One region of the Pseudarthrobacter sp. GQ63 genome, then DNA from elsewhere that is predicted to be linked to it. Evidence: riboswitches for the same ligand, from Rfam matches in the RefSeq annotation. Region 1 holds a riboswitch; the other holds the start of a gene.
The links. A riboswitch is a leader RNA that binds a small molecule or an ion and turns the genes downstream of it on or off. The one in region 1 is predicted to bind cyclic di-AMP.
Positions count from the first base shown of each region.

Region 1 (7,377 bases):
CCTGGACCACAAGTTCGTCATATCCAGCCAGGGCGGCCAGCGCCAGGTGTGCGGGGTTGAGCACCACTCCTGCCTTGACCAGGACGTCGCCCCCGGAAGCCTCCTCCCCCGCTTTCCGCACGTGCTGGCCGGTGCGGGGCTCGCCGGGGCGGGCCGTGCCGCCCGTCATCAGGATGGGCAGTCCGTCCTCGTCCTTGTCCAGCCGGGCACTTTCACTGCGCAATACCGACTTGCCACCCGGGGGGATGAGCCCCCCCGTGGCGATGGGACTGGCCTGGTGCGGGGCAAGAGGCGTACCGGGTTCAACCAGGATCCAGGGTCCGGTGCCGTTCACCGCCCAGCCGTCCATTGCCGATGACGCATAGTGGGGCATGTCCTGCAGCGCCACTATGTCCTGGTCCAGTTTCCGTCCGAGGGCAAGCTCCAGCGCAACCGGCCCGGCGGGAATCGGCTGGGCGGCGTCGAAAGCGGCCTGCCGGGCTTCGTCCCATGTGTGGTCGAGATGCCGGGGCTGGTCAGCTTCGGGTTTGCTCGGTTCCTCCTGGGCGTCGCTGGTCATTCGCCGGGAGTCCCGGCGGCTTCAGCATCGTAGTCGGCGGCCAGGGTGCGGGCCACGGCCAGCGCGGATTCCATGGAAGCGGCATTCGTTGCCTGCCCGGAACCCGACGCCAGCCCAGCGGCATAACCCGCGATAAAGGTGGTCAGCGGTGCCGCCGGGCGGACCACAGAGTGGGCGGCCACACCAGCCAGGGCAAGGATGGCGTTGACGTCCACCTGGACGTCCTCGAGCTCATAGGCCTGGAGCAGGGACCTGCACCACTCCTCCAGCGTTTCATCCTGACTTTTCACGAACGTGCCTCCCAAGTTAACTGCGGCTGTGCCGGTCCTGGCCCTTGTCCTGGTTCCCGGCGGCAATCCCTAGTGCGGCGGCATCATCCCACGTGTCCACGTCTGCCGTGGAACCTGCGGGGACGGTGACAGGCTGCACCTCCAGACTAGCAAGGAGGGAGCGCACGGAGCCGTTGATTAAGGCACCGCGTGACGACAGTTCCGCCGCTGATTTTATTAACCCGGCCGTGCGGTAAATGCCGGCCAGCGGCTGGAGGGTTCCGTCACCGGAACGGGCCACGACGCCGTCACCCCCTCCCGGGACCAGCGCCTCCTTCAGTGCCGCCACGGCGTCCTGGACCAGGGGCATATCGCAAGCCAGCACAAGGGTGTACTCCGTTGTGCTGGTGCCGTGCTGTGCAAGAGCCTCCAGTCCGGCCGCGATGGCTGCAGCCGGCCCCGCGAACTCCGGTTCTTCACGGCACCAGATCAGCCCGGCAGCGGAAGATTCCGGCCGGGGACCCACCACCACGATGCTGGAGGCTCCTGCGGACGCGTCAATCGCACGCTGCAGGAGAGTGGCGTGGTGGAAGACAAGGTCCTGCTTCGGCACTCCGCCCAGCCGGGACGACCCCCCGCCGGCCAGGATGAGGGCATCGAAGGGCAACCGGTTCTCTTCCACTCCCCCAGCCTAGTCACCAAGGGCATGGTGCGGGGTGGGGTCAGGCGGCGCGCTCGGGCAGCAGGAACGGGTCCCAGGCGGGGGTGGGCTTTTCGAGTTCCTTGATCTGCCAGATGGTTCCGTGCGGGGGCTCCGGGACGAACCGCAGCTTCCACCCCATCTCGGCCGGCGTGTGGTCACCCTTAACATTGTTGCACCGAAGGCAGGCGGCCACAAGGTTCTCCCAGGAATCGGCACCGCCGCGGGACTTGGGCTGGACATGGTCGATGGTGTGGGCCGCTTTTCCGCAGTACGCGCACCTGTGGCCATCACGCCTCAGCACTCCGCGGCGGCTGACAGCCGTGGCCTGGTTGTATCTGGGACGGATATAGCGGTTCAGGAGGATAACGGACGGGCGGCCCAATATCTCCTGGGGTCCCACCACGGGATCATCACCCTCGGCAACCACGCTGGCTTTGCCTGTGAGCACAAGCACCAGCGCCCGGCGGAACGTGATGACCGCCAGCGGTTCATATCCAGCATTCAGAACGAGAGTGCGCATGCACGTACCTCTTCACGGCCGCACCCGTCAGGGGCACGAGGGCCGGCTGCCCTCGGCATGTCCGGGCTATGGATCGACACCACAAGAGTAAACATAGATGCGCATTATCAGCTAATTGCGGTTTTCCAAAACTGCCGTGTCGGGTCCATTGGCGGGCGTTCCCCGGGTGGCTGCGGGCTGCACTCCGCCGGCATCGTACTTAAATGGAAGAACCCCTGCCGCGGGGCAGGGGTTCTTCGTGCCGTCCCCAGGGAACGGCTAACGCGGGGCTCGTTAGTTCACGCGGATGAAAACAGGGCCGGAGCCAACGTTGGCGCTGAACACCACGGTCTGGTTTCCGTTGTATCCACCGTGGACAGCCTGGCCGTTGCCGGCGTAGACAGCGATGTGGGCCATGCCCGCGCCACCATCTGCGTAGTAGATGAGGTCGCCTGGCTGGGCTTCCGCGGCGCTTACGGTGCGGCCCAGGGAGAGGTACCCTGCAGGCCAGTCGTGGAAGTTGATGCCCACTGCGGCCAGGGAGTTGGTCACCAGCATGGTGCAGTCCTGCGTGACGCCCAGCTGGGCGTACGCAGCGGAAAGGATGGCTGCGCCCTTGCCGCTGGCGGAAGCGGCAGGAGCTGCAGCGGGTGCAGAGGCGGTGGTTACCTTGGCGGTCACCTTGGGGGCTGCGGCAGGCTGGACGACGGCGGGAGCCGGCTCGGCTTCCTCGACCTCAACAGGAGCTGGCTCTTCCTCGACAACCACAACAGGCGCGGGCGTGGTGGTGACGGCCGGCTTCTCGAAGGTGATGGCGATGGTGGAAGCAGCGGAGATCGGCGCCTCGACAGAGGACTCAACTTCCAGGGTGGCCGGAGCGGAGTCGCGCTGGACGCTGGAGTCAGCCGCGTTTGCAGCGATGCCGCTGGTCAGCACCAGGCCCGAAGCAGCGGCAATAACCGCTGCCTGGCGGCCCATGCCGCCGGCGTTGCCGCCAACAGCCTTGGCGATAACGGCGATTGAGTTGGTCTTGGTGACTTCGGCGCGATGCCGTGCGGTGGCACGAGTAGTCATCAGTTCTCTCTTTCGTTTTCCTCAGGCCGTTGTGGGCACCAAGGGGTTTGGGCGTGCCGGCATCTTGGGGGTACGCCGGCACGCCCCGAACGGGGATGTGGTGTTTGTGGAAAGTGGTGGAGCAAAGAAATAGTTCTTGGGCCCGAAGGCCCAAGAACTATTTGTTGATCGTGAAGAAGGCGGAGCTTCCGGTGGCGGCCACCGAGTGAAGCAGAGTGCCCTGGGAGGGGTTGAGCGCGCTGATCATCATGCCGTTGCCGACGTAGATGCCTACGTGCGCGCCACCGTTCTGCATGACCAGGTCACCCGGCTGCGGGGTGGAGGTAGGCGTCATTGCCGTCCAGGCGTTGACGCGCGGGATGCTGACGCCAGCCTGGGCGTAAACCCACTGGGTGAAGCCGGAGCAGTCCCAGCCGTTGGGGGTGGTGCCGCCCCAGACGTAGGGACGGCCGATGCCGGTGTACGCCAGTGCGGCAATGCCGGAGGTAGAGGCCGAGGAAACCGTTTCGGCCTGCTTCTCAGCTGCAGCTTCGGGGGCCGACGCGGTGGAGGCCGTCCGGGTTCCGGAAGCAGTCCGGCTCTCGGATTCGGTCGACTGTGCCCGCACCGGTGCCGGCTTCGGAGCGGCGGTGGTCTTCACCACGGGACGCTCGAAGGAGACGGTGGCGGTGGGTGCTGCGGTCACCGCGAGGGCAGACTGGGCAGACCCGGACTCGGTGGAAGCGGATACGCCGGCGGTGGTGTCCGCGGCGTTGGCAGGCAGGCCCATGCTGAGGATGAGACCGGAAGCGGCTGCGATAACTGCAGCCTGGCGACCTACTGTCCCGGCATTGGCACTAACAGCCTTGGACACGGTGTCCAAGGGGTTGGTACGAACCGATTGCGCACGGTGGCGCGCAGAATGATGGCGTGAAGACACGAAGGTAGCCTCTCCCAATGCCTGCGAGGTGAGCTGTCGGATTCGGATGGGAGTCACCCGGCCACACCGCTTCCAAGGAAGCTTTGCGACTTAACCCCAAGGCCTTCGCTGAAGCAAAGACCAAAATTGGTTCCCCCGCCCCTGCCAGACGATGAAATGCGAACGGACCTTGAGCGGTGGCAGAGCTAGGCAATCCGCACAAGAGCGTCAACTTCGGAAAAGTTGACGCGAGTTAGACGGTACAGCAGTTTTCGTTGAATGTCACATTCAGGTCACGGCAGGTCACGATGATTCGAGAGTGAACCATCATTTGACTACAGCCAGCCGGTGGGATCGACGACTTCGCCGTTGACCTGGACCTCGAAGTGGAGGTGGCAGCCTGTTGAAGCACCTGTGGTGCCACTGAGCGCCAGGACATCGCCGCGGGAGACCGTCTGGCCCTCGGCGACGCTGAAGGAGGAGAGGTGGTTGTACGTGGTTTCCAGGCCGTTGCCGTGGTCCACGACAACCCGGTTTCCGCCACCGTACTGGTGCCAGCCCACGAACGTCACGGTGCCGGTGGCTGCTGCAAGGACCGAGGTGCCGCACTGGGCCACGTAGTCCTGGCCGCGGTGGAAGTCACCAGAGCCGCCGGTGATCGGGCTGACCCGGTAACCGAACGGGGAAGCAGTGGACAGCGCGGCCAAAGGGGCTCCGAGGCTTCCGGCAGATGCTGCGCGGGACACGGAACCTGCGGACTGCGCGCTGAGCAGCTGCTTCAGTTTGCCGTCGGGATCCGCCTGGGTCACCACGGCAGAGCGGCTGAAGTCGATCTGTGCGCCGGCCTCGGCCGATACCTGCGGCTGCGGAGTGACAGCCGAAGCTGCCACCGGGGTAACGCTGCCGGCATTGTCTGTAGCCATGACGGGGCTGGTTGCCGGAACGGTCACGGTCAACACCAGCCCGGTGGCGGCCAGCGCGATTCCGGCCTTCTGGCCGATCCCGCTGGCGGAGGCAAATTCCGTGATTTGCCGGAAGGGTCCTCGACGGCGGCGTGCATCACGGTGCGGATCGCGGGGGCGTTCCGTGGTGATGACCTCGACAACGCGCGGCGTTGAAACGGGGGCGGCCGCGCGGCGGCGCCCCTTGGGGGTCTGCATGGACAAGAAGGGTTCCTCTCTGGAAAGCCTGCGAAGTTAGCTGTCGGATTCGGGTCAGAGAGTTCACAGACCCGGTCCGCCTGGGCAAGCTCGGCACAGAGGTATCCCCGGAAGGATCCAACGCTGGAAGAGGCTTGCTGCTGACGGACTTCACCCCAAGGCAGTCCCCCGTCTGCCGGTTGTGGTTCCCCCGCCTCTGCCAGTAATGACTCGTGCACCTGATCCGCTGGCAGAGCTCGGCTCCGGATCAGGTAACGCTTTAGTATCTACGCTTGGGTTTTAACTATAGGGCCAGAAGTCCCAAAGTAACAATTCCGTTATCTTTGCCTCTTCTGCCCCAACCGGGGTAGAACGCACGTTTACCGGATGGCAACGAAGACGTGGGCCGCCACTTCCGGTGGCAGCTCCAGGGCGCCCTCTATGCCGGGCACGCGGACCGAAATGTAGTCTCCCACCCGCTCCAGCGAGACTGCGGCCCCGGGGCGGATTCCGCCCTCGTCCAGCTGGACCAGCAGTTCCGGTTCCACCTGGATTGGCTCAGCCAGGCGGCTTACGGTTACCTCGGACGCCGGGCCATAGGACTTCATTGCTTCCAGCAGGCTGATGGCCCCGTCGGCGAAGCCCTGTGATGCCTGGCCGCCGAGGGCAGCCAGTCCGGGGATGGGGTTGCCGTACGGGGACTCCGTTGGGTGGTCAAGCAGCTCGTAGATGCGCCGTTCCACGCGTTCGCTCATGACGTGCTCCCAGCGGCAGGCCTCGTCATGGACGTAGGCCCAGTCCAGGCCGATCACGTCTGCCAGCAGCCGCTCAGCCAGCCGGTGCTTCCGCATCACTTCGGTAGCGCGCTTCCGGCCAACTTCGGTGAGTTCGAGGTGCCGGTCGCCCGAGACCACCACCAGGCCGTCCCGCTCCATCCTGCCAATGGTCTGGGAGACCGTGGGCCCTGAGTGGCGCAGGCGTTCGGCGATCCGGGCGCGGAGGGCCACGATGTTCTCTTCCTCAAGCTCCAAGATGGTCCGAAGGTACATCTCCGTAGTGTCGATCAGATCCGTCATCCAGCTCAGCTCCTCGAGCGCAGTACCTTGCGTTGTCCCACCGTATCGCCTTCCGCGCGACGTAGTCCGTTGGAAAGCTTAGCCTATTTTGACTTTGTCCGAATAGTTGGCGGCCGTCACAACAGGCCGTCTCAATGTCTGGACTATGACGGTGCCGGTTCCCGCCCCAACGCCGGTTCAGGCAGAATGAGGAGGGCCGGAGTTGCAGTCACAGCCGACTGTCCGCCAAGCAACCACCCGTCCGGACCCCAGCCGCGTCCACGCCGAAATTGGAGCACCTGTGAGCGAAAACAGCATCACTATTCCCGCCGACCTCCTGCCCAAGGACGGACGGTTCGGCGCCGGACCGTCAAAGGTCCGGCAGGAGCAGATCGACGCGCTTTCCGCTGCGTCGAAAACCATCCTGGGAACCTCGCACCGGCAGGCTCCGGTAAAGAACCTGGTGGGGTCGGTGCGCGAGGGCCTCAGCCAGTTCTTCCGGGCACCCGAGGGCTATGAGGTGGTCCTCGGCGTCGGCGGTTCCACTGCGTTCTGGGACATCGCCAGCTTCGGCCTGGTGGAGCAGAAGGCCCAGCACCTCTCGTTCGGTGAGTTCGGGTCCAAGTTTGCGGCCGCCACCAACAAGGCGCCCTTCCTGGCTGCCTCCTCCATCATCAAGTCCGAACCAGGTACCCGCCCGGCCGCGCAGGCCGAAGCGGGCGTTGATGTCTACGCATGGCCGCAGAACGAGACCTCCACGGGCGTCTCCGCCCCCGTGAGACGCGTCGCAGGTGCGGACGAGGGCGCGCTGGTGCTGGTTGACGCAACATCAGCCGCCGGCGGCCTTGACGTGGACGTGGCGGAGAGCGACGTCTACTACTTCGCCCCGCAGAAAAACTTCGCCTCCGACGGCGGACTCTGGCTGGGCCTGTTCTCCCCCGCCGCCCTGGACCGCGCGGCCCGCATCAAGGCGACCGACCGCTGGATCCCGGATTTCCTCGACCTGCAGACCGCAATCGACAACTCGCGGCTGAACCAGACGTACAACACACCGTCGTTGTCCACCCTGGTGACCCTGGATGCCCAGGTGCAGTGGCTGAACGCGAACGGCGGCCTGGATTTTGCCTCCGCACGCACCGCGGATTCCGCCGGCCGCATCTACGGCTGGGCGGAATCTTCCG
Region 1 covers NZ_JCAXEF010000008.1:155,841-163,217, forward strand. The annotation lists gene AC6CHP_RS14355 (molybdopterin molybdotransferase MoeA) at 1-559, opposite strand, end outside; gene AC6CHP_RS14360 (DUF6457 domain-containing protein) at 556-849, opposite strand; gene mobA (molybdenum cofactor guanylyltransferase) at 866-1,510, opposite strand; gene AC6CHP_RS14370 (HNH endonuclease) at 1,551-2,051, opposite strand; gene AC6CHP_RS14375 (NlpC/P60 family protein) at 2,325-3,104, opposite strand; gene AC6CHP_RS14380 (C40 family peptidase) at 3,262-3,957, opposite strand; cyclic di-AMP (ydaO/yuaA leader) riboswitch at 4,028-4,201, opposite strand; gene AC6CHP_RS14385 (M23 family metallopeptidase) at 4,338-5,162, opposite strand; cyclic di-AMP (ydaO/yuaA leader) riboswitch at 5,173-5,389, opposite strand; gene AC6CHP_RS14390 (iron-dependent transcriptional repressor DtxR) at 5,522-6,217, opposite strand; gene serC (phosphoserine transaminase) at 6,498-7,377, shown strand, end outside.

Region 2 (7,377 bases), on a different contig from region 1:
CGGGTGGGCAGCTTCCAATATGCCCGGGCCACGGACAACATGGAGCTCCTCCGCCGGCTGGCGGACCATGCCATCAGCAGGCACTACCCGGACGCAGCCCAAGCTGAACATCCCTACCTGGAACTGTTCGCCTCGGTGGTGGCCGCCCAGGCCGGGCTGGTGGCCCGGTGGATGCTGGTGGGGTTTGTGCACGGCGTCATGAACACGGACAACATGACCATTTCCGGCGAAACCATCGACTACGGCCCCTGCGCCTTCATGGACGCTTTCAATCCCGGGGCCGTGTACAGCTCCATTGACGTCGGCGGCCGCTACGCCTACGCCAACCAGCCGGTGGTGGCTGAGTGGAACCTGGCGCGGCTGGCGGAGGCCATGCTGCCGCTCTTCCACGAGGACCAGGAACAGGCAGTCGCCCCCGCAGTGGAGGCGCTGGGGAAGTTCCGCAGCCAGTACAGCGATGCCTGGTTCAACGGCATGAAGGCAAAGCTTGGCATCAACGGCGGGCCGGCCGGAAGCAAGGAGGGGGACGAGGCATCGGAACTGGTGGACGGGGTGATCGCCCTGCTGAAGGACGGACCTGTCGATTACACACAGTTCTTCCGGAGCCTTGGCCAGGCCGCCAGGGGTGATGCCAGGCCGGCGCGGGGCATGGTCCTGGATCTCGCCGCGTTTGATGCCTGGGCTGGGCGCTGGGCCGGCCTGAAGCCCGACGCCGGGCTGATGGACAGCGTCAACCCGGTGTACATTCCCCGGAACCACCTGGTGGAGGAAGCGCTGGCGGCCGCCACGGAGGGGGATATGGGCCCATTCGACCGTTTCCTGGAAGTGGTGAGGGCCCCGTTCCATGAACGCCCGGGGCTGGAGCGCTACACCGAGGGGCCGCCGGAGGACTTCGGCACCTACCGGACCTTCTGCGGTACCTGACCCGGGGCGGCGCTGGCCTCCGGACGGATCAAGAATGACAACCGTGGAAGCACGACAAAGGCGGCAGCCGGGAGAACCCGGCTGCCGCCTTTATCTGGAGTGGCCTGGCCCTTACGGGCCAGCTGCGTCTGTGTCCGTGGTGACTATGCCACGCGGACGAAGGAAGCGCCGCTGAGCCAGCTGATGGAGTGAACGGCGGTCTGGTTGCCGTTCACGCCGCCGCTGACAACCTGGCCGTCGCCGGCGTAGACGCCCACGTGGCCGGCGGTGATCACCAGGTCACCGGGAGCGGGGGTGCCCACGGTGGTGCCGTACTGGTAGAACTGGCCCGGGGCAAGGTCGCCGACCGACTTGCCGACCGTGCGCAGGGCTTTCTCCACCATGGCGGTGCAGTCCTGGATCTGGCCCACCTGGCCGTAGGCGTTGGCAAGGATGGCCGCTCCGGCGCCGCTGCCCGTGGCTGCAACCGGTGCTGATGCGTAGGACATGTTCATTCCCGTGTTAGCCGGGGTAGTAACAGCAGCGGTCTGGACCGGAGCCGGTGCCGGTGCTGCAGCCGGTGCAACGTAGGCTGCGGCCGGGGCGGATCCCGCGGCGGGAATCTGGATCTGGTCACCGGGGTAGATGATCGTGGAGACGGAAAGCCCGTTGGCTGACAGGACGTCATTCAGGCTGACACCGTGCATCGACGCAATGGCACCAAGGGTGTCGCCCGATACAACCGTGTGGACGTTGCCGGCTGCTGCGGCGGGGGCTGCGACTGCTGCCACAGGGGCGGCCGAAGCCTGGACGCTAGCGGTCTCGGTGGTGTCCGGACCGTTCACACCGGCGTGGGCCGGGGCGCCTACGCCGAAGGCAATGCCGGAGGCTGCTGCTACGGCCAGAGCCGGACGGCCCAGGGACTTGGCCGAAACAGCCAGCCCTTCGATCGCGATGGAGCGGGCCGGCGTTGCGCGGTGACGGGCAGTGGTGGAATTTTTTGACACAGTTGATCGCCTCTCCCATGCCTGCGGGGTGAGCTGTCGGGTTCGGGTTGGAGATACCCGGCCGGTAACACCTCCGAATGGAACGGACGCGCTATCGACTTAACCCCAAGACCTTTAAAGGCCGCGGAAACTTGGTTCCCCCGTCCCTGCCAGCTGGAAAGCGTTGGTTCCCGGGTCAGTGGCAGGGCTCGGCATTCTGACGGGGAATGTCCCGTCTGGGAGGGACACTTGAAGACCATAACCCGACTTAGCACCCATTGTCACATTTGGATAACATGCGAGGCGATTCTCTCGGTTTGGCTATCGACTGGATTTCGCGTGCCACAGCGCCCCCGGGGCGAAGTGCAGGCGCGCCGATTTTGCAGGGCATGATGTTTATCACAAAGCGATAAAGGACGGGCAAAGATCGCCGCTGAACCTTGTCCGGAGGTGGCTGGGGGAGGAGTATGTTCGTCACCCCGAGGAGGCACTGTGACGCAGCTTGGCAAGTATGAGAAGTACCTGATTGAGGAATTCTTTGACGACTACCGGTCCGGCGCGCTGAGCCAGCGGACCTTTACCCGGCGGGTTGCTTTCATTACCGGCAGCATGGCGGCGGCGTCGGCGGCGATGCTGCTGGTGGGTTGTACCCCCAGCGAGGTGCCGCGGAGCACCGACCCCATGCCCACCCCGGAACCGTCCCCGACGTCCCCGACGTCCGCTGCCGGGACTGCGGGGTCGGGAGCGGTGCCCGGGGCTAAAAGCCCGCTCTCTGTCCCTGAGGGTGCGCCAGGATTGACGACGGCGTCCGTCCAGTTTCCGTCCGGCGGCGCCTCCGTCAGTGCCTACCTGGCCAGGCCCGAGCAGGAAGGGCGCGCTCCTGCCGTGTTGATCTGCCATGAGAACCGCGGGCTGACGCCCCACATCGAAGACGTGGCCCGCCGGTTCGCGAAGGAGGGGTATGCCGCCCTGGCGCTTGACCTGCTCAGCCGTGAAGGTGGGACGGCCGGCATGGACCGCGACGCCGTACCCGGCGCCCTCACCCAGGCCGGCGCCCAGCGGCACGTGGCCGACTTTGCGGCAGCACTGGAGTACCTCCAGGCCCAGGACTTCGTGGACGGCGGCCGCGTCGCCATGACCGGCTACTGCTTCGGCGGCGGCATCACCTGGCAGGCGGCCGCCGAACTGGACGGCTTGAAGGCAACTGCGGCGTTCTATGGACCCGCCCCCGACCTGGCCAAAGTACCGGACATCAAGGCGGCCGTATTCGGGGTCTACGCTGAACTCGATCAACGCATCACCGGGCCAATGCCTGCGCTCAAGGATGCGCTGGCAGCCTCCGGTGTTGTCCACCAGCTCACGGTCTACCCCGGCGTGGACCATGCCTTCCATAACGACACCGGCGACCGCTACAACGAAGCCCAGGCGACGGCCGCGTGGAATGACACCCTTGCCTGGTTCGGCCAGCATTTGTAAGAGGCCGGCACTTCTGCCCTTTCCGTCAACGTAACTGCCTTCGGTCCATAACGATGTAGAAACGTCCGCCTTCAACCTGAGGGTGAAGGCGGTAGGCTTCCCGACTATGTGCCGGTTCGTTACCAAACCCAGGGCGCGGCTCGCCGCGGCGCTTCTTTCATTTGCGCTGGTGGGAACCCTATGGCTTACGCCGGCGGGTGCTGCGGAGGTCCCGCCCGGCGATTTCCCGTCCTGGGAGGAGGTGCAGGACGCGAAGGAGAGCGAGGCCAAAAAGACCGCGGAAATTGCCAGGATAGGTGGCTTACTGTCCGCCCTTCAGGACCAGTCCGAGGCCGCAGGCTCCGCCGCGGTGCAGGCAGCAGCGGAGTACGCGGTGACGGACGCGGCTTTGCAGGCTGCATCTGCCAAGGTGGAAGTCCTGGCGGCACAGACCGAGCAGGCTCACTTTGACCTTGTCCAGCACAGGAAAGAGCTCGGTGCGCTGGCGGCCCAGTCATACAAAACCGGCGGTACGAACATGGGGTTCTTTGTTGCCCTCGACGCCGTCCAGAGCAACACCGTGCACGGGCTCAACGTGGTGCAGATCGTGGGGGACAAGACCGCCGCACTCGTGCACAAGGCGTCGGTCGCAGGAAAGATCGCTGCTGCGCTGGCGGCCCAGGAACAGGCTGCGAAGGATGAGCGCGGGCGGCTGTCCCTTGAAGCCGAAGCCAGGCTCACGGAGGCCCGGTCCGCCCAGGACGCCGTGACCCGCCAGGCGGCGGAGGAAAAGCAACGCAGCGGGCAGCTAACGGCGCAGCTGGCGTCGCTCAAAGGCACGACGGCGGAGGTGGAGAACGCCTACCGGCAGGGCCAGGCGGCGCTGGCCGCCTACGAGGCATCCCAGGCGGCCAAACGCGCCGCGGCTGAAGGACAGTCCCGCCGGCAGGCCGACGCGGCTGCCCGGCCCGCACCGCTGCCCGCCGCCGGGCCCGCGGCTCCGGAAGCGCCCCAGCCCGGCGGCCCAGCCCCCGCGCCCGTCAATCCGGCTCCGGCGGACCCGGCTCCGACAAACCCTGCCCCGGCCAGCCCGCCCCCTGCGCCGCCAAGCCCGCCGCCCGTCGTCGTGCCTTCCCTCCCCGGCGGCGCGGTGAATAACCCGGCAGGAGCTAAAAGCTACGCCTCCACCAGGTTGGGCGCCCACGGCTGGGGCCAGGACCAGTTCCTCTGCCTGGCCCAGCTGTGGACCAAGGAATCGAACTGGCTGACCACCGCCACCAACCCCTATTCGGGCGCCTACGGAATCGCGCAGGCCCTGCCGCCAGGCAAGTACTCCAGTGCTGGTGCCGACTGGCTTACCAGCTACCGGACGCAGATCGACTGGGGGCTGGGCTACATCCGGGAGCGGTACGGCTCGCCCTGCGCCGCCTGGAACCACTCCATGGCAAAGAACTGGTACTGACCCCGCGTAGGCTTTTCCCATGCCTGACTATGAACGCTTCCGGATCCTTCTTGAGGAGGAACGGGAGCGGAAGGTGGCCCTCCTGCCGGCCCTGCGCGCAGACATCGCCTCCGCCAACTCGGCGCGCCAGGATTCGAATGTGGACGACGAACATGACCCGGAAGGCTCCACCATCGCTTTCGAGCTGTCCCAGGCGTCCGCCCTGCTGAAGCAAAGCAGCGCAGGGCTGGACCAAGTGGACGCCGCCCTGGCCAGGATTGCCGCCGGTACATACGGGACCTGTGCTGTGTGCGGGGAAGCCATCGCCGAAGGCAGGCTGGAGGCACGGCCGTGGACCCCGTTCTGTATCCGCCACGCATCGGCGGGCCGCGGCCAATGAGCAGCACCCTGGACCGGGTGTCCGCTGCTGCAGGCTTCGTTGATCGCACCCTGCAGAATGAGGGCGCCTGGTACCGGGCGGACGACGTCGAGGACAGGCTGGGCGGGCAGCTGGCCTCCTACGGCTCCTCGGTGGGCGCAGTCCGGGGAACCGTCCGCGACGCCCTCCGGAAATACAAGGACCTCGACCACGACGCCGTTGTCCAGCTGGCGTCCGCCCTCTGGGGCCAGCCCAGGCCCGGTTCCCGAGCCGTTTTTGAGCGCAGGCTCGCCGCTGTTGTGCTGCTCCAATCCACCAGGGCACTCCTGCGCCACTCGGACCTGACCCGTATTGAGGGCTTCCTGCGGTCTGCTGGGACCCGGGAACTGGTGGAGCCGCTGCTGTCCGACGTCGTGGCGCCGTTCCTGGCGGGGCTCGGCGGGCGGGACCGGCAGCGCGCAGCCGTGGTCCTGGCCCGGTGGCGGACGGACTCCGACAGCCAGCTGCGCACCGCCGCCGCCTTTATTGACCAGCAAGCCGCCCCCGAAGCCCCACCACAAGGAGACACCCATGAACGATCCCTATAACCTTGACCGGTTCGTCGCCGCCCAGGACAGCGGCGGCACATACGGCCAGGCGTTGGCGGAACTGCAGCTGGGCCGGAAATCCGGCCACTGGATGTGGTTCATCTTTCCGCAGTTCGCGGGCCTGGGCCACAGCGAAATGTCTCGACGGTACGCCATCGGCTCCCTGGCTGAAGCACGGGAGTATCTGGCCCACCCGGTGCTCGGCCCACGGCTGCTCGAGTCCGCCCTGGCCGTCACCAATCACTCAGGCGGCCCGGCGGAGGACATCTTCGGGAGCATTGACGCCCGGAAGCTGCACTCCTCCATGACGTTGTTCCTCCGGGCAGCCCCGGGGGAAACGGTATTCAAAACGGTCCTGGCCCAGTTCTTCGATGGACAGCCCGACGCCGCCACTGACGAGCTGCTTGCAGACCAGGACGAGAAGTAGGGGCCAGGAAATAAGAGGCCGACGGCGGTGCCCCGCGCATCAGGCGGGGCACCGCCGTCGGTATCTTTCCGGTACAGCCCGGGGCTACGGCGTGGGGCTGCCGCCGTTGACGTTCAGCGTTTCGCCCACAACATAGCTGGATTCCGGTGAGGCGAGGAAGACGTAGGCGGGGGCGAGCTCCGCCGGCTGGCCTGCCCGGCCCAGCGGCGTCGACTGCCCGAACTCCGGCAGCTCCTCCTTCGGCTGGCCGCTGCTGACCTGCAGCGGGGTCCAGATGGGACCCGGCGCCACCGCATTGACGCGGATGCCCTTGGGCGCCAGCTGCTGCGCCAGGCCCTTCGTGAAGTTGTTGATGCTGGCCTTGGTGGTGGCGTAATCCACCAGCGTCGGGGACGGGCTGTAGGCCTGGATGGACGTGGTGTTGATAATTGTTGACCCGGCCGGCATATGGGGGAGTGCTGCCTTGGTCAGCCAGAACATCGCGTACACATTGGTCTTCAGTGTGTGGTCGAACTGCTCATCCGTGATGTCGGCGAGGTCCTCCTGCGCCACCTGCTTCCCGGCGTTGTTGACCAGGATGTCGATGCTGCCCAGCACCGCCACGGCAGTGTCCACCACGTCGCGGCACACGGACGCGTCCTTGAGGTCACCGGGGACCTTGATGGCCTTGCGCCCGGCGGCCTCGATGAGGCCCGCAATGCGGGCGGCATCCTCTTCTTCCTCCGGAAGGTAGGAGAGAACGACGTCGGCCCCCTCCCGGGCGAAGGCAATGGCCGTTGCTGCACCGATGCCTGAGTCCGCGCCGGTGACGATCGCCTTGCGCCCTTCCAGCCTGCCGGTACCGCGGTAGGTCTCCTCGCCAAGGTCGGCCTTGGGTGCCAGCTCCGCATCCAGTCCCGGCTCGGGCTGGTGCTGCTTTGGCGGTGAGATCTTTTCGTACGCGGTGACCGGATTGCGGAAGGTGTACTGGTCTGTCATGTGGTCCTCCTGGTGCTCGGATGACAAAAGCTAAGCATGCTTACCGTTCCAAGCCTAGGCACCTGATGCCTCCCTTGCCAAACCCGGTCAATCCCGGAGGACTTCGTGCAGCCGGACGTCCCCCAGCTTTCCGGAATCCACCGTGGCGGTCATGAACGTGCAGGCCGGCTGCCGGCGGCGGTCAGTGGGCGAGCCCGGGTTCAGGAGCCGCAGCCCGCGCG
Region 2 covers NZ_JCAXEF010000002.1:412,054-419,430, reverse strand. The annotation lists gene AC6CHP_RS06405 (protein adenylyltransferase SelO) at 1-924, shown strand, start outside; gene AC6CHP_RS06400 (LysM peptidoglycan-binding domain-containing protein) at 1,068-1,910, opposite strand; cyclic di-AMP (ydaO/yuaA leader) riboswitch at 1,914-2,083, opposite strand; gene AC6CHP_RS06395 (dienelactone hydrolase family protein) at 2,382-3,365, shown strand; gene AC6CHP_RS06390 (aggregation-promoting factor C-terminal-like domain-containing protein) at 3,472-4,806, shown strand; gene AC6CHP_RS06385 (TraR/DksA family transcriptional regulator) at 4,826-5,185, shown strand; gene AC6CHP_RS06380 (DNA alkylation repair protein) at 5,182-5,751, shown strand; gene AC6CHP_RS06375 (DUF1810 domain-containing protein) at 5,735-6,178, shown strand; gene AC6CHP_RS06370 (glucose 1-dehydrogenase) at 6,263-7,156, opposite strand; gene AC6CHP_RS06365 (metallophosphoesterase family protein) at 7,244-7,377, opposite strand, start outside.
Region 2: linked by a shared signal. The riboswitch ahead of AC6CHP_RS06400 (LysM peptidoglycan-binding domain-containing protein) and the one ahead of AC6CHP_RS14385 (M23 family metallopeptidase) in region 1 are both predicted to bind cyclic di-AMP.